DNA from 2 places in the Amycolatopsis sp. NBC_01286 genome. Region 2 is predicted to be linked to the other one. Evidence: riboswitches for the same ligand, from Rfam matches in the RefSeq annotation. Region 2 holds a riboswitch; the other holds the start of a gene.

Region 1 (5,891 bases), 350 kb from region 2:
GACGAGCAGGTCGAGGACGGGTTCGGCCAGGGCCGGATCCAGGCCAGCGCGCTCGGCGGCGCGATGATGGCCGCGACGGTCGCCGGCGGCAAGTCGATCACCCCGAAGCTGTGGCACGACCTCGACACCGTCGTCGTCAAGGGCTACTCGCCGCCGCCCGCGGCCGTGCTGGGCGAGGTCCGGAAGATGATGCGCGCGGTCGTCACCAGCGGTACCGGCAAGGCGGCGGCGGGCGCCGGGAGCGTGTTCGGCAAGACCGGCACCGCCCAGTTCGGCGACGGGCAGCAGGCCACCGGCTGGTTCGTCGGCTACCGCGGGAACGTCGCCTTCGCCGTCGTCCTGGAGAACTCGAACGACTCGGGACCGGCCGTGCAGCTGGCCGCGAAGTTCCTCAAGGGCGTCTGACGCTTCGGCGGCCACCGAAGCCGGCGGGTCGTACCGTGGGGACATGGAGACGATCGCGTTGGCGGAGGTGGCCGCGGTGCTCGCCGACCCGAGCCGCGCCACCATGTGCCTCGTCCTGCTGGACGGGCGGGCGTGGACGGTCGGCGAGCTGGCCAAGGCGGCCGGGATCGCGCTGTCGACGGCGAGTGAGCACGTCACCCGGCTGGTCGACGCCGGGTTCGTCGCCCGCGTGAAGCAGGGGCGGGCCAGTTACGTCCGGATCGCCGACCCGCGTGTCGCCGAGCTGATCGAGCACCTGGCCCAGCACGCCGAGCACCGGCCGGTGACCGGGCTCAAGTCGTCGGTGCGGGTACGCCGGCTCGGGTTCGCGCGCACCTGTTACGACCACCTGGCCGGCCAGGTCGGCGTCGCGCTGCGTGACGGCATGCTCGCGGCCGGGCTGGTCAGCACCGACGCCGGGCTGACGCTGACCGGCCGGGGCCAGGAGGTGCTCGACGAGCTGGGCGTGCCGGTGCCGGACGGGCGGCGCGCCCTGCTGCGCGACTGTCTGGATTGGACGGAGCGCCGCGATCACCTCGCCGGGTCGCTGCCCGCGGCGTTGCTCGGCAAGGCCGTCGACGCCGGCTGGGTCGCCGCCGAAGGCCACCGCGCGGTCAAGGTGCTGCCCGCGGCGGAGAAGCCGTTCGCCGCGCTCGGCGTCGATCTGGCGTTGCTCCGGCCTTAACACACCGGTTGTCCGACTCGTCCCAGTGGTACACGAAGGAGTTAACCCGGCCGCTTCACTATTCTGAGGGCCCCACAGCACTCGGGAGGGAGGCGGCATGGACCAGCTTCCCGTGCTGCTCGGCGTCGGCGGTGTCGTCCTGCTCGCCTCCGTGCTCGCCGTGCGCGTCTCGATCCGGCTCGGCCTGCCCTCGCTGCTGCTGTACCTCGGCATCGGCGTCGTGCTGGGGGAAGCCGGTTTCGGCATCCGCTTCGACAACCCCGGCCTGACCCAGTCGCTCGGCCTCGCCGCGCTCGTCATGATCCTCGCCGAAGGCGGGCTGACGACCCGGTGGTCGGCGGTGAAACCCTCGCTGGGCATCGGAATCGTACTGTCCACAGTGGCCGTCGTGGTCAGCATCGCGGTGACCGGCGCGGCCCTGCACTGGCTGCTGGGCCTCGACTGGCGGCTCGCGCTGCTGTGGGGCGCGGTGCTCTCGTCGACCGACGCCGCGGCGGTCTTCTCGGTGCTGCGCACGGCCGGGATCGGCAAGCGCCTGGTGGGCGCGCTGGAGCTGGAGTCCGGCATCAACGACGCGCCGGCCTACATCGCCGTCGTGGTGCTGGCCGAGGGCACCACTGTGGACTGGACGCTGCCGTTCCTGGCGGTCTACGAGCTGGCGGCGGGCCTGGCGATCGGGCTGGCGTTCGGCTGGCTCGGCGGCATCGCGCTGCGGCGCGCCGCGCTCCCGGCGACCGGCCTGTACCCGCTGGCCACTGTCGCGGTGTGCGTCGTGGCGTACTCGTCCGGGCAGCTGCTGCACGCGTCGGGCCTGCTCGCCACGTACGTCGCGGCGCTGGTCCTGGGCAACTCGCGGCTGCCGCACCGCTCCGACACGCTGTCGTTCGCCGAAGGCCTGGGCTGGCTGGCGCAGATCGGGCTGTTCGTGCTGCTCGGGCTGTTCGCGTCGCCGAGCCGGCTGCTCGAGACGCTGGTGCCGGGCCTGGTCGCGGGCGCCGTCGTGCTGCTGCTGGCCCGGCCGATCTCGGTGGTGCTCTCGATGCTGCCGTTCCGGCTGCCGTGGCGGGAACAGGCGTTCCTGTCGTGGGCCGGCCTGCGCGGCGCGGTGCCGATCGTGCTGGCGATGATCCCCCTGTCAGAGGGCCTGCCGGGCGCCCAGCGCCTGGTCGACGCGGTGTTCGTGCTGGTCATCGTCCTGACGCTGCTCCAGGGCGCGACCCTCGGCCCGCTCGCGCGCTGGCTGGGGCTGTCGAAGAAGTCCGAGGCGTACGAGATCGACGTCGACTCCGCACCACTGGACGAGCTGGGCGCCGAGCTGCTGCAGGTCCGCATCCAGCCGGGCTCGAAGCTGCACGGCGTCTACCTCTCGGAGCTGCGCTTGCCGGTGGGCGCGACGGTGAGCCTGGTCGTGCGCGCGGGCTCGGGCTTCACACCGCAGAAGACGAGCCGCCTGCAGGAGCACGACCAGCTCCTGGTGGTCACGACAGCCACGGCCCGCGACGACGCCGAGCGCCGGCTGCGCGCGGTGGACCGCGCCGGCCGCCTGGCCCGCTGGCGCGGCGAGTCGGGCATCTGACGCGGTTCGCGGTTTGCCGGCTGGTGCCCGCTCGGTCTCGCGGCGGTGTCGTCCGCTGGGGCGGCTGGTGATCGAGTCGGGCCGCTGGGTCGCGGGGGTCGTGGCTGATCGGATGCTCGGTCTCGCCGGTGTGTCTTCCGCGTCGGCTTGCTTGAGATAAGTGGGGCCGGTTGCCTGCTCGGCCGCCGTGCCGTCCGCTGGGCTTGCTTGAGGCGAGTGGGGTCGATCGGCGGGTGGCCCGCTTGGTTGCCATGCCGCCTGCGTCGGCTTTGAGGTGAGCGGGGCCGAGCGCAAGTTGCCTGCTTGGCCACTGTGCGGTCCGCTGGGGTCGCCGGCGCTGCGAGTCGAGCCGCTGGCTCGTTCGCGGGTTGGGCGGAACCGTGTCCGCTCGGTTCGGCCTCGCCGCCGGGCCGCCCGCGTCGGTTTGCTTGAGGTGGGCGGCGTCGATCGCGGGTTGCCCGCTTGGCCACCGTGCCGTCTGCTGCGCTCGGCGGTCGCGAGCCCGGCCGGCCGCGAGTTGTCCACATCCACTCCAGTTGTCCACAGATTTCCGGCACTCACGTTTTTGCAGGTCAGCGGCGGTAGACTGGACAGGGGACGCCCCCCAGGGAGTGGTGGGGGGCTGCGTTCGGGGCGGCCCGTTGTCCGGTGCCTGTCCGCTCTTCGCGTCGACCTGGTGATCTTTTCCCGTGAGGGTGAGTGATCCTCACAAAAACCTCACCTGATCTTCCCTGCGTTCCCTCTTTTGGCTTACTCTGCGCTCCATTCATTACCTCGAATGGGTGAACGTAGAGTCGAAGGAGTACGCCGGGTGACGAAGCGATACGTGCGTGGGGCCGGGCTGGTCGCGGCGATCGTCCTGGGTGTGGGGCTCGCCGCCGCTCCCGGCGCGGCCGCTGAGGTGGGGCCCTTTCCGGTGCTGGCGCTGCCGTTCAAGGCCGGCCAGCAGGTGTACTCCGCCGGCATCCACTCCGACGATGGCAGCACCGGCGTCGAGAACGCCCTCGACCTCAGCCCGGCCGACAAGACCGTGCGGGCGCCGCTGGCCGGGACCGTGCACCTGCAGCACTGCGCGGGCGGCGACTGGGTGACCATCGACCACGCCGGCGGCTGGCGGACCGGGTACTACCACATGGAAGGCATCAAGGTCACCGACGGTGAGCAGGTCGAGGCCGGCGACGTGCTCGGCTCGACCGGCAACGCCCTGCCGTGTGGTGGCAGCAGCACCGGGGCCCACGTGCACTTCACACTGTGGACACTGCCGGACGCGGCCGACTGGGACGGTCTCGCCTACAGCCAGGTCTCGACCACCGTCGCGGCGGCGCACGGCGAGCCGATCGACGGGAAGACGTTGGGCGGCTGGCTGTTCACGGCGGGCGCGGACCAGTACGCCGGCACCGCGACGCACCTCTCGGACCATGCCGTGACGCAGCTCCCGGGCCGTTTCCGCGCGAAGATCTGACGCTTCTCCATTCCTGCTCGACTTGTGGTCGGTGTCTCAGAATGTGCTGTGGGGGCTGGTCGTCACGCCGATTCTCGGTTACCTTTTGAATCAGGTCATGAGTGCCAGCGTCAAGCCCCGGCTTGCTGGCCGGCAACCCTCCTACCGCGGTGGGGTGCCCCGGGTGAGGACCGGGCCGGTCGCGCCGTGCGACCGGCAAGCGCGGGCCCCTCGCCGGGGCCCCCCGGAACGCCGAGGAGGCTAACGATGACTCTCGCCATCGACCGCACCAGCACACAGACCCAGGAAACCCTTGCGTCCCAAGGTATTCCCACGGTCGCTGGTGCCTCGCTGCGAGTTCCGCTCGTCACCGGCGGAGACATCGGCTACGCCAATCTCGACCACGCGGCCAGCGCGCCCTGTCTCGACGCCGTCCGCGTGGCCGTCGACGAGTTCCTGCCCTGGTACGCCAGCGTCCACCGCGGCGCGGGCTTCGCCTCGCAGGTCTCCACCAAGCTCTACGAGCGCACCCGCGCCACGCTGCGCAGCTTCGTCGGCGCGCGCCGGACCGACACGGTCGTGTTCACCCGCAACACCACCGACTCCTTCAACCTGCTCGCCCGCAGCCTCCCGCCGCGCACCGCGGTGATCGTGTTCGACACCGAGCACCACGCCGCGCTGCTGCCGTGGCAGGGGCCGAACGTCCGGCGCCTGCCGACCCCGCGCACCCGGCTCGCGGCGGTGTCCGCTGTGGACGAAGCCCTCGCGGAATCCCCGCAGGGGCCGCGTTTGGTGGTCCTCACCGGAGCGTCCAATGTGACCGGTGAGCTGCTTCCGGTGGCGGAGATCGCCGCGGTGGCCCGCCGGCACGGCGCCCGCATCGCCCTCGACGCCGCCCAGCTCGCGCCGCACCGCAGGATCGCCATGCAGGACCTGGACGTCGACTACGTCGCCCTCTCCGGCCACAAGCTGTACGCGCCCTTCGGCGCGGGCGCGCTGATCGGCCGCGCCGACTGGCTGCGCGCCGCCCGGCCCTACCTCGCCGGCGGCGGCGCGACCAAGCTCGTCACCGAGGACGCCGTCGTCTGGAACACCGGCCCGGAGCGGCACGAAGCCGGTTCACCCAACACCGTCGGCGTGTACGCGCTCGGCGTCGCCTGCGAAACCCTGAGCCGGAACTGGGCCGCCGTCGAAGCGCACGAGCAGGCCCTGCTCGTCCGGCTGCGCAGGGGCCTCGAGGGCATCCCGGGCTGCTCCGAGCTGCGGCTGTTCGACGCGCCGGTCGACCGCGTCGGCACGGTCAGTTTCGTCGTCGCCGGCTTCGATCCCGGCTGGCTCGCGGCGGTTCTCTCGGCGGAGTACGGCATCGGCGTCCGCGACGGCGCCTTCTGCGCCCACATCGCGGCCAAGCGTCTGATCGGCGTCACCGGCGGCGAAGGGCAGCAGGCGGTGCGCGTCAGCCTCGGCCTGGGCAGCACCGAGGAGCACGTGGATCGCGTGCTGCTGGCCCTGCGCCAGATCGTCGCCCGCGGCGCGCGCTGGGGGTACACGAAGGCGGGCGGCCGCTGGGCCCCGGTCGGCGACCCGCGGGAGCTGCCGCCGTTCTGCTGAGCGTTAACCTGGGCGGATGGGGCGGCAGTGGATTCCGTTGGCGTTGCTGGGTTTCGCGGAACTGGTCCTGGTGACGGCCGAACTGTTCCACCGGTCGGCCGTCACCGCGGAACTGACGGCGCGGTTGCCACCGG
Region 2 (5,891 bases):
AGACCTGAAAGCGGAGGTGCTCAAGGTGCCCCACCACGGCTCGCGGTACTCGCTGCCGGCCTTCCTCGCCGCGGTGGCGCCGCGCGCGGCGCTCATCAGCGTCGGCGCGGGCAACACCTACGGCCACCCGAGCAAGTCCACAGTGGACACTCTGACGGCGCTGGGTGCCTTGGTGACCCGGACCGACGTCGACGGCGACACCGCTGTGGTCCCGGACCCGTCAGGCCCGGCGATAGCCCGCCGGGGCGAGCCACGCGGCCCGCCCCACCGCTGACTTCCGTTGCCCGGCAACGCGTTCCCGCCGGGGCGGGCGTGGCTCGCCCCGGCGGGGAGACGTCAGTAGCCGAGGGCCTTGTTCACGGCCGCGGCCGAAGCCGGCACGGTCGCCTTGGGGCCGACGTGGTTCTCGATGGCGTCGAGGGTCTTGAGGCCGTCGCCGGTGATGAGGAGCACCGTCTCGGCGTCCGGGTCCAGCTTGCCCGTCTCGATGAGCTTCTTCGCCGTGGCGACGGTGACCCCGCCGGCCGTCTCGGTGAAGATGCCCTCGGTGCGGGCCAGCAGCCGGATGCCTTCGACGACCTCTTCGTCGGTGACGTCCTCGATCGAGCCGCCGGTGCGGTTGACGATGTCGAGCACGTACGGGCCGTCGGCCGGGTTGCCGATCGCCAGCGAGCGGGCGATGGTGTCCGGCTTCACCGGCTGGACGACGTCCTGCCCGGCGCGGAACGCGGCCGAGACCGGCGAGCAGCCGGTGGCCTGGGCGCCGAACACCTTGTACGGGCTGGCGTCCACGAGGCCGAGCTGGCCCAGCTCGCGGAAACCCTTGTCCACCTTGGTGAGCTGTGAACCGGAGGCGATCGGCACGACGATCTGCGGCGGGATCCGCCAGCCGAGCTGCTCGGCGACCTCGAAGGCGAGTGTCTTCGAGCCCTCGGAGTAGTACGGGCGGACGTTGACGTTCACGAAGGCCCAGCTCGGATGCTCACCGGCCAGTTCGGTGGCGAGCCGGTTGACGTCGTCGTAGTTGCCGTCGACGGCGATCAGGTCGCCGTCGTACACCGCGGTGGTGAGGATCTTGGCGCGCTCGAGGGACTTGGGGATCAGCACGACCGACTTCCAGCCCGCGCGCGCCGCCGCGGCGGCGACGGCGTTGGCCAGGTTGCCGGTCGAGGGACAGGCGAGCACCTCGAAGCCGAACTCGCGGGCCGCGGCCAGCGCGACGGCGACCACGCGGTCCTTGAACGAGTGCGTCGGGTTGCCGGTGTCGTCCTTGACCCACAGGCGCTTGAGACCGAGCTCCTTGGCCAGGCGATCGGCGCGGATCAGCCGCGTCGAGCCGGGCTCGGTGTTCGGGATCTCTTCGATGTTGGACGGAACCGGGAGGAGCTTCTTGTAGCGCCAGATGTTCTTGGGGCCGGCCTCGATGTCTTCGCGGCGGACGCGGCCGAAGTCGTAGGCGACCTCGAGCGGCGAGAAGTCTTCGGCGGAGACGAACTCGGGGGCGAGCGGCTGCCGGTGGCCCTCTTCCTTCGACACCAGTTCGACGGCCGGTCCGAGATCCGGGGTCTTGGTGGTGGAGGTCGTGCCGAGGGTTGCGGTCATCGCGAGGTTCCTTCCTCATCTGCCCCGCCGAAGCGGGCCGGAATTGGCACCGTGGTCGTCAGCTATCCCGCGATCGCGGGATGACAGGCTGTACGCCGGTTGCCGGGGCTTCGTCGGGCCGTTCCCTCTGCCCCTCTGGATGAGCGGTATTCAGTTGTCGGAGCGCGCGAGAAAGCGCGCCGCCTCCAGGACACCGTACGACATGGCACTCGCGCCGTGCCATGGTGGCCGCTCGACATCACCGGAGCGGGCGCACGAAGCAGCAAGTGAGAAGATTCCCGGGTGACCGCGCAAGCCACCGCCCCGGCCCCGCTCCACCTGGTCCTGGGTGAGGAAGAACTGCTGATCGAGCGGGCCGTCCGCGAGACGCTGGCCGCGTCCCGCGCGATCGACGCGACGGCCGAGCTGACGCGGGCCCGGGTGTCCGATCTCACAGCTCCCGAGCTGGCCGAACTCGTCAGCCCGTCGCTGTTCAGCGAAGGCCGGGTGATCGTCCTCGAGTCGGCGCAGGACATCTCGCAGGAGCTGGCCGACGCCGTGACGTCGTACCTGAAGGACCCGGCGGCCGGGATCGTGCTCGTCGTCGTGCACACCGGCGGCGGGCGCAGCAAGGCGGGCAAGACGCTCCCGGCGGTGCTGAAGAAGGCCGGCGCCGAGGTGACGGAGTGCCCGAAGCTGACCAAGCCCGCCGAGCGGGAGCAGTTCGTGCGCCACGAGGTGCGCCGGGCGGGCGGCAAGATCGACCCGGCCGGGGTCGCGGCGCTCATCGACGCCGTGGGCTCCGACCTGCGGGAACTCTCCTCGGCCGCGATGCAGCTCGTCGCGGACGCCGGCGGGGTGGTCGACGCGGACGCGGTCCACCGCTACCACCGCGGCCGCGCCGACGTGACCGGGTTCGCGGTGGCGGAGAAGGCCGTGAGCGGCGACCGCGCGGCCGCACTGGAGTCGCTGCGCTGGGCGATGCAGCTCGGCGTCCCGTACGTCCTGGTCGCCGACGCGCTGGCCGACGCGGTCCGCACGATCGCCCGCGTCTCCGGCGCGGGCCGCGGCAACCCGAACCAGCTGGCCGGGGAGCTGGGCATGCCGCCGTGGAAGGTCCGCAAGGCCCAGGGCCAGTCCCGCGGCTGGAACCAGGACGGCCTCGCCACGGCGATGCGGGTGGTCGCCCGGCTGAACGCCGAGGTCAAGGGCGTCGCGGCGGACCCGGGTTACGCGCTGGAACGCGCGGTCCTGCAGGTGGCGGCGGCCAAGGGCGACCGCTGAACATGAAGAAAGCCCCGGCCGGGGCCGGGGCTTCTCCAGAGATCAGCTAGCTCAGAGCGAGTTGACGCGCTTCGCGAGCGCCGACTTCTTGTTGGCGGCCTGGTTGGCGTGGATGACGCCCTTCGAGACGGCCTTGTCCAGCTTCTGGGCGGCGTCGCGCTGCAGCTCGACGGCCTTGGCCTTGTCACCGGAGTCAGCGGCTTCGCGGACCTTGCGGATCGCGGTCTTCACCGAGGACCGGATCGCCTGGTTGCGCTGACGCGCCTTCTCGTTCGTGGTGATGCGCTTGATCTGCGACTTGATGTTGGCCATGAGGCGCTCCTGCTTTCACTCGGTGAGATTCGCCGCCGCGCTGGTGTGGCCCCGCTGAAGCGGGTTTCCTCCATGACGGAATGCCGCACGGCAACGAGCAGCAACTTTAACAGCCCGGCCCCGGCCCGCCGCGAGCGCGTCCGGCCGGGCGTGGATCACCGGGAGTACGGTGGACGGCGGTAGTGCCTAGGGTTCCGTCACCGGTCCGCCCCAGCCAGCAGGACAACCAGGATCCGGTGGGTCTGGTCCGAGCGGCACCGTCGGCGGGTCCGGAAGTCCCGCCGTTCATCTGACGGGGCAAAAGCCTGGAGGACCCGGTTTCGCGCGCGCGAAACCCGTAAGGGGTCCCTGTGAACACCACCGCACTGTCCTTCGTCGTCGTCGCGGCCGTCGTGCACGCCGCGTGGAACCTCGCCGCCAAGCGGGTCCGCTCCGGCGGCACCCAGTTCGTCTGGCTCTACTACACGGTTTCCGCCGTCGCCCTGCTGCCGGTGACGGTCGTGCTGGTGGCCGTCGAGCCGCAACGTCCACAGTGGAGCTGGCTGCTGGCCGCGGCGGGCACGTCGGTGCTGCACGTCGCCTACGGCATCGTCCTGCAGCGCGGCTACCGCGTCGGCGACCTCTCCGTCGTCTACCCCGTCGCGCGGGGCACCGGGCCGCTGCTTTCGGTGCTGGCCGCCGTCCTCGTCCTCGGCGAACGGCCCGGCTGGCTCGGCCTGCTCGGCGCGTTCCTGGTGATCACCGGGGTGCTCGTGATCAGCACCGGCCGCCGGGGCGCCGCCGCGGCCGACCCGGCCGCCGCCAAGGCCCGGCGCGCCGGGATCTTCTACGGCGTCCTGACCGGGGCCGTCATCGCCGGCTACACGCTCTGGGACGCGCACTCGGTGACCGGCATCGGCATGCCGCCGATCGTGTACCTCGGCCTCGGCACGCTCATCCAGAGCGCCATGCTCCTGCCGAGCGCGCGGGCGGGCCGGTCCGAGGTGACGCGGCTCTGGCGCGAGCAGCGGCGCGAGGTGCTGATCGTCGGGCTGCTGTCGCCCGTCGCCTACATCCTCGTGCTGTTCGCCCTGACGATGGCGCCGGTCAGCCTGGTGGCGCCCGCCCGGGAGCTGAGCATCGTGCTGGGCGGTCTCGCCGCGTGGCTGGTGCTGGGCGAGCGCGACGCCGTGCGGCGGCTCGCCGGGTCCGTGATCGTGCTGTCCGGCATCGTCGCGATTGCGGCGGCCTGAGGACCTCCGGTAGGGATGGTCGGATGGAAGTCCTGAAGAGCAGGCTGCTGATCCGCCCGCGCGACGCCGAGGCGTCGACCGCGTTCTACCGCGACACCCTCGGCCTGGCCGTGGAGCGTGAGTTCCCCGGTGGCACCGTGTTCTTCCTGGGGCACGGCTCCCTGGAGGTGTCCGGCTCGGGCGAGGCGGGCGCGTCGCCCGACCTGGTGCTCTGGGTGCAGGTCCGCGACCTGGCCGGCGAGCTGGCCGAGCTGAAGGCGAAGGGCCTGACGCCGGTGCGGGACGCCCAGCGCGAGCCCTGGGGCCTGGACGAGGCCTGGATCGCCGATCCGGACGGCACGCGCATCGTGCTGGTCGAGGTGCCGGAAGGACACCCGATCCGCACGGACACCCGCTAGGCGGGCTTGACGGCCCGCAGCTGCGCGGCGAGCGCGGTGAAGCCGGGCGGTTCCCAGGTCCACGTCTGCAGGTCGGCGAAGCCCGCTTCGGCGGCTTCGTCGGCCAGCACGTGCCTGCTCACGGGCAGCCACTTCTCGTGCGCGGACAGCAGCAGCCGGCCACCCGGGCGCAGGACGCGGAACAGCTCGGCGAAGCCGGCCGCGCGGTCGTCCCAGAGCATGACGTTGTTCACGGTGAGGACGACGTCGACGGACTCGCCGGGCTCGCCGGTGTGCGCCGCCGACCCCTCCCGGAGCTCGACCTGGTCGCCGCAGCGCTCGTGGCACAGGGCCAGCATCGCGGGGGAGGGGTCGACGCCGATCGTGCGCCCGGCCAGCTGTGCGGCGGCGTGGAGACCGACGCCGGGGCCGGGGCCGACGACCAGGACGGTCTCGTCCGGCTCGAGCTTCGCCAGGTCGACTACGCGGTGTTCGGTGGCGGAGTTGCCCCGGGCCATGAGCCGGCCGCCGAGGCGGCCGAGCAGGCCCGAAGGGTGACCGAAGACACGGTCGAGAACCCGGGCGAGGCCGTCCGGATCAGGCTGGGGAGGTGGTGCGGGCTGGTGCGATGTGCTCATACTTCGAGGGCACCACGGATCACGTGGGCTCGCATCGGGGATGACCCCCACTCGCACCCGGAGCGCCATGGGAGCATAGAGGTGGCCATCCCCGACTTTCCGAGGACTCATTCGAGTGACGACGTTCGCCGACACGACCTTCACGCCTCCGGAGCTCATCCGGAACTTCTGCATCATCGCGCACATCGACCACGGCAAGTCCACCCTGGCCGACCGCATGCTGCAGCTCACCGGCGTCGTGGAAGAGCGGGCCATGCGCGCGCAGTACCTCGACCGGATGGACATCGAGCGCGAGCGCGGGATCACGATCAAGGCCCAGAACGTCCGGCTGCCCTGGCAGGTCGACGGGCAGGACCACGTCCTGCACATGATCGACACCCCGGGCCACGTCGACTTCACCTACGAGGTCTCCCGGGCGCTGGAGGCGTGCGAAGGCGCGGTCCTGCTGGTCGACGCCGCGCAGGGGA

What was found. Region 2 has a riboswitch for S-adenosylmethionine ahead of thrC (threonine synthase). Riboswitches for the same ligand answer to the same signal wherever they lie in the genome.
Region 1: it holds a riboswitch for S-adenosylmethionine, as region 2 does, so the genes downstream of both, OG570_RS25890 (aminotransferase class V-fold PLP-dependent enzyme) here and thrC (threonine synthase) in region 2, are expected to answer to the same signal.

The regions. Positions count from the first base shown of each region.
Region 1 is NZ_CP108428.1:5,384,619-5,390,509, forward strand. It holds gene OG570_RS25870 (penicillin-binding transpeptidase domain-containing protein) at 1-405, shown strand, start outside; gene OG570_RS25875 (ArsR/SmtB family transcription factor) at 449-1,129, shown strand; gene OG570_RS25880 (potassium/proton antiporter) at 1,227-2,705, shown strand; gene OG570_RS25885 (M23 family metallopeptidase) at 3,517-4,167, shown strand; SAM riboswitch class IV at 4,261-4,375, shown strand; gene OG570_RS25890 (aminotransferase class V-fold PLP-dependent enzyme) at 4,414-5,757, shown strand; gene OG570_RS25895 (hypothetical protein) at 5,774-5,891, shown strand, end outside.
Region 2 is NZ_CP108428.1:5,037,123-5,043,013, forward strand. It holds gene OG570_RS24055 (ComEC/Rec2 family competence protein) at 1-274, shown strand, start outside; gene thrC (threonine synthase) at 337-1,602, opposite strand; SAM riboswitch class I at 1,615-1,748, opposite strand; gene holA (DNA polymerase III subunit delta) at 1,885-2,865, shown strand; gene rpsT (30S ribosomal protein S20) at 2,917-3,177, opposite strand; gene OG570_RS24075 (DMT family transporter) at 3,528-4,409, shown strand; gene OG570_RS24080 (VOC family protein) at 4,433-4,807, shown strand; gene OG570_RS24085 (class I SAM-dependent methyltransferase) at 4,804-5,424, opposite strand; gene lepA (translation elongation factor 4) at 5,540-5,891, shown strand, end outside.